DNA from 2 places in the Acidovorax sp. GW821-FHT09B03 genome. Region 2 is predicted to be linked to the other one. Evidence: predicted binding sites of a transcription regulator. Region 2 holds the regulator's gene; the other holds the start of a gene.
The links. Region 2 encodes FNR, which switches genes on or off when oxygen is low (the NO sensors DNR and NnrR bind a similar motif). Its sites were predicted from a motif close to TTGATNNNNATCAA; they were not measured.
Positions count from the first base shown of each region.

Region 1: the regulator FNR is predicted to act here: its motif matches at 1,501-1,514, upstream of AC07PA_RS13950 (OmpW/AlkL family protein).

Region 1 covers NZ_JBWKPP010000006.1:246,250-248,444, forward strand. The annotation lists gene AC07PA_RS13940 (DUF1272 domain-containing protein) at 1-137, shown strand, start outside; gene AC07PA_RS13945 (LysE family translocator) at 134-760, shown strand; gene AC07PA_RS13950 (OmpW/AlkL family protein) at 757-1,362, opposite strand; gene AC07PA_RS13955 (DUF808 domain-containing protein) at 1,539-2,195, opposite strand, start outside.
Region 2 covers NZ_JBWKPP010000018.1:45,232-47,426, forward strand. The annotation lists gene AC07PA_RS25640 (MBL fold metallo-hydrolase) at 1-483, shown strand, start outside; gene AC07PA_RS25645 (histidine phosphatase family protein) at 455-1,063, shown strand; gene fnr (fumarate/nitrate reduction transcriptional regulator Fnr) at 1,068-1,787, opposite strand; gene hemN (oxygen-independent coproporphyrinogen III oxidase) at 1,960-2,195, shown strand, end outside.

The sequences.
Region 1 (2,195 bases), on a different contig from region 2:
CGCTGGGCGGCATCTGCCCCAACTGCGGGGGTGAGCTGCTGCAGCGCCCGCGCCGGCCCGCATCCAAGCTGGCCAAGTACCCCGCGTCGACCGAGCGCGTGCACAAGCCGCAAGGCTGCGGCCCGGTGCTGGCATGAACGCGACCACGCTGCTGGTCTTTGCGCTCGTGGCCCTGGTGGCCATTGCCACGCCCGGGCCCACGGTGCTGCTGGCACTGGCCAACGGCTCGCGCTATGGCGTACGCCGCTCCGTGCCGGGCATGCTCGGCGCCGTGGCCTCCGACTTCGTGCTGGTGGGTGCTGTGGCGCTGGGCCTGGGCGCTCTGCTCGCGGCCTCGGAGTTCTGGTTCTCCGTCGTCAAATGGGTGGGCGCCGCCTACCTGGCATGGCTCGGGCTGCGCCTGCTGCGCTCGCAGGGCGGGCTGGATCTGTCGCAGGCCGGCAGCGCCGAGGGTGTGACGGCCCGCGGCGTCTTTGCCAAGTCGTTCCTGGTCGCGGTGACCAACCCCAAGGGCTACCTGTTCTGCTCGGCCCTGCTGCCACAGTTCATCGACGCGAATGCACCGCAGTGGCCCCAGTACGCCGCCATTGCGGTGGTGTTCGCGGGCCTGGATTTTGCGGTGATGCTGGCCTATGCCATCGTGGGCGCCAAGGCCGTGCAGTTGCTGCGCCGCCGCGCGGTGCTGTGGCTTGACCGCTGCTGCGGCGGTGCGCTGCTGGCCTTGGCGGGGTCGTTGGCCTTCTATCGCCGCAGCGCCTAGAACCTGTAGCCCAGGCCGATGCCGAACAGCACCGGATCGACCTTGAAGGTGCCGGCCTTGGCACTGCCCGCGAACACGTCGGTCTGGATGTAGACCTTCTTCAGGTCCACGTTCAGGTACAGGTTCTTCGACAGCGGAATGTCCACGCCCACCTGCAGGGCTGCGCCCCAGCTGTTCTTGTCGATGCCCACGCCGGCGGGCAGGTGCACGCTGGAAAAGCGCGTGTAGTTCAGGCCCGCGCCCACATAGGGCTTGAAGCCAGGGGCATCGAAATGGTACTGCAGCAGCAGCGAGGGCGGCAGGTGCTTGAGCGTGCCGATCTTGCCGCCGAGCGTGCTGGCGCGCACGTCGTGCTTTTGCGGCACGGTCAGGACCAGCTCGGCGGCGATGTTCCTGGTGAAGAAGTAGGTGACGTCGACCTCGGGAATGGCCTTGTCATTGACCGACAGGCCCAGGCCGGTGGTGTCCTTGTTGGCGCTGTCCAGGTGCACGGCGCGGGCGCGCACCAGCCAGGGGCCTTCGGATTCTTGTGCCATGGTGGCGCCGGATGCCAGCGCGCAGGCGGCCACCAGGGCCAGTTTCAGCAGCTTGTTGTTGTTCATGGGAGCGATCGATTCGATGCGGTTGAACGGGGACGACCCCCGTGCATGCATTGGGCCCCCGCACGCCCGCGCGTACCTTGCCGCAGATCAACCGATGGGCCGGCTGACGCGGCGCATCAGGCCCCGGATGACGGGGCTTCGATCTGGATCAACAACGGTGCGTGGTGCGTGGCGCGTCAGTGCGCGGCCGCGCCCTTGCCACGCATTTTTTGTACGACGGTCACCACGGCCACCACGAGGCCACCCGCGACGATGCCCACCACGGCATTGAGCAGGTTGGAGATCAGCCCCCCCCACAGCGCTCCCGCGGGCCAGGTGCCGGCTGCAGCGCCCGCCCCTTCCACGGCATGGTGCAGGGCCGGAATGCCGTGTACCAGAATGCCGCCGCCCACCAGGAACATGGCGGCCGTGCCGGCGATGGACAGGAATTTCATGAGCCAGGGCGCCGCATTGACGATGCCCGTGCCCAGGGCCTTGGCCACCGCGCTGCGCTTGTTGTTGAGCCACAGGCCCAGGTCGTCGAGCTTGACGATGCCCGCCACCAGGCCGTACACCCCCACCGTCATGATGACGGCGATTCCCGTCAGCACGGCCACCTGCTGCGCAAACGAGGCTGTCGCCACCGTGCCCAGCGTGATGGCGATGATTTCTGCCGACAGGATGAAGTCGGTGCGCACGGCGCCCTTGATCTTGTCCTTTTCCATGGCCACCAGGTCCACGGCCGGGTTGGCATTGGCCTGGGCACGGCTTTCGTGCTCGGCCTCGTCCTTGCTTTCGCTGTGCAGGAACTTGTGGGCGATCTTCTCGAAGCCCTCGAAGCACAGGAAGGCGCC
Region 2 (2,195 bases):
ACCTTCCCCAAGGCCAAGGTGCTGGTGCCGGCTGCCGAGCATGCCTTCTGGATGGACGATGCCCGCATGGCGGCCGCTCCTGCAGGCATGAAAGGCGCCTTCGAGAACGTGCGCCGCACTTTTGCAACCATGCCGGCCGACACGCTGGTGCAGTTCGGCGCGGGCACCGAAGTGGCGCCAGGCATCCAGTCCGTGGCGGCCTATGGGCACACGCCGGGCCACACCCTGTTCGAGCTCAAGTCCGCCGGCCAGAACTTCTTTTACGTGGCCGACCTGACCAATGTGCCGGCCCTGTTCGCACGCAACCCCGACTGGGCCGTGACCTTCGACATGGATGCCGAGGCCGCGCGCAAGGTGCGGCGCGAGGTGTTCCAGCGCATTACTGCCAGCAGGGCCATGCTGGGGGGCTTCCACTTCCCGTTCCCGGCATTCGGGCGCATGGCTGCATCGGGCAATGGCTATGCCTTCCAGCCCGCAGCCTGAGGCGGTCGTTGGCCGGCGCGCCCTGCTGGGCGCAGGGCTGGCGTGGACCACGCTGCATGCCTGGGCCGCCCAGGACTCCGACGCCGATGCCCTGCTGCGCAAGGGCGGGGTGGTGGCTGCGTTCCGCCATGCGCTGGCACCGGGCACCTTCGATCCACCGGGGTTTCGCCTGGGCGATTGCGGCACGCAGCGCAACCTCAGCGAAGAAGGGCGCGAGCAGGCACGGCGCACCGGGGTGTGGTTCAGGGAGCGCCAGTTGCAGCCGTCCAAGGTGCTTTCGAGCCCCTGGTGCCGCTGCATCGACAGTGCTACTCTGGCATTTGCCGCGCCCCAGGTGTGGCCCGCGCTGGGTTCGCCGCGCGGCGCGCCGGAGACTACCGGTGCCAGCCATCTGCGCGAGCTGCGCCAGGCGCTGGTGGCCGCGTCGGCACGGCGCGGTGGCTTCGAGGCCTGGTTCACCCACATGTTCGTGCTGTCCGATCTGGCCAGCACCAACACCAGCTCGGGCGAGGCGCTGATCCTGCGGGCCGACCGCAGCGGCAAGACCGAGGTGCTGGCCCGCCTGCAGGTCCAGGGCTGATGTTTTAGCTACACGTCTGCGAGTTCACGATGCGCTTGAGCGCGTCCGTATCCAGGATGCGCACATGGCGCTGCTTGACCTCGACGATGCCGTCCTCGGCGAACTTCGAGAAGGTGCGGCTCACGGTTTCGAGCTTGAGGCCCAGGTAGCTGCCGATCTCCTCGCGCGTCATGCGCAGCACCAGCTCGGACTGCGAGAAACCGCGTGCATGCAGGCGTTGCACCAGGTTCAGCAGGAAGGCCGCCAGGCGCTCCTCGGCGCGCATGCTGCCCAGCAGCAGCATGACGCCGTGCTCGCGCACGATCTCGCGGCTCATGATCTTGTGCACGTGGTGCTGCAGGGCCGTGACCTCGCGCGAGAGTTCCTCGATGCGGTCGAAGGGCATCACGCAGACCTCGGCATCCTCCAGCGCCACGGCGTCGCAGGTGTGGTGGTCGTTGACGATGCCGTCCAGCCCGATGATCTCTCCCGCCATCTGAAAGCCCGTCACCTGGTCGCGCCCATCCTCGGTGGCCACGCAGGTCTTGAAGAAGCCGGTGCGGATGGCGTACAGCGAGGTGAAGGTCTCGCCGTTGCGAAACAGCGTGCCGCCGCGCTTGACCTTGCGCCGCGTGGCCACGATCTCGTCGATGCGTTCCAACTGGGCGTCGTTCAGGCCCACGGGCATGCACAGCTCGCGCAGGTTGCAGTTGGAGCAGGCGACTTTGATGGTGAGCGGGTTCATGGGCGCAGCAGCTGTTGGAGGTTGCGAACGGATCGCATCCGGCGAAAGGAGCGTGGTGGTGGCTGACATGCATCAAATTGTGGGCCCTGTGGGCCTCGCAACACTTGATCCAGGTCAAGGACGGGGGCGTAGGCCTGCGGCAAAGTGCATATCCAACAAGGAAACGCTCCCCATGACCGCTGTGACGCCCGAACTCCTGACCCGTTTCGACGTGCCGGGCCCCCGCTATACCTCCTACCCCACGGCCGACCGTTTCGTCGAGGCTTTTGGCGAAAGCGACTATGTGCTGGCCCTGGCCCAGCGCAAGGCGGGCACGCCGGGCAAGGCGCTGCCGCTGTCGCTGTATGTGCACATTCCGTTCTGCGAGTCGCTGTGCTACTACTGCGCCTGCAACAAGATCATCACCAA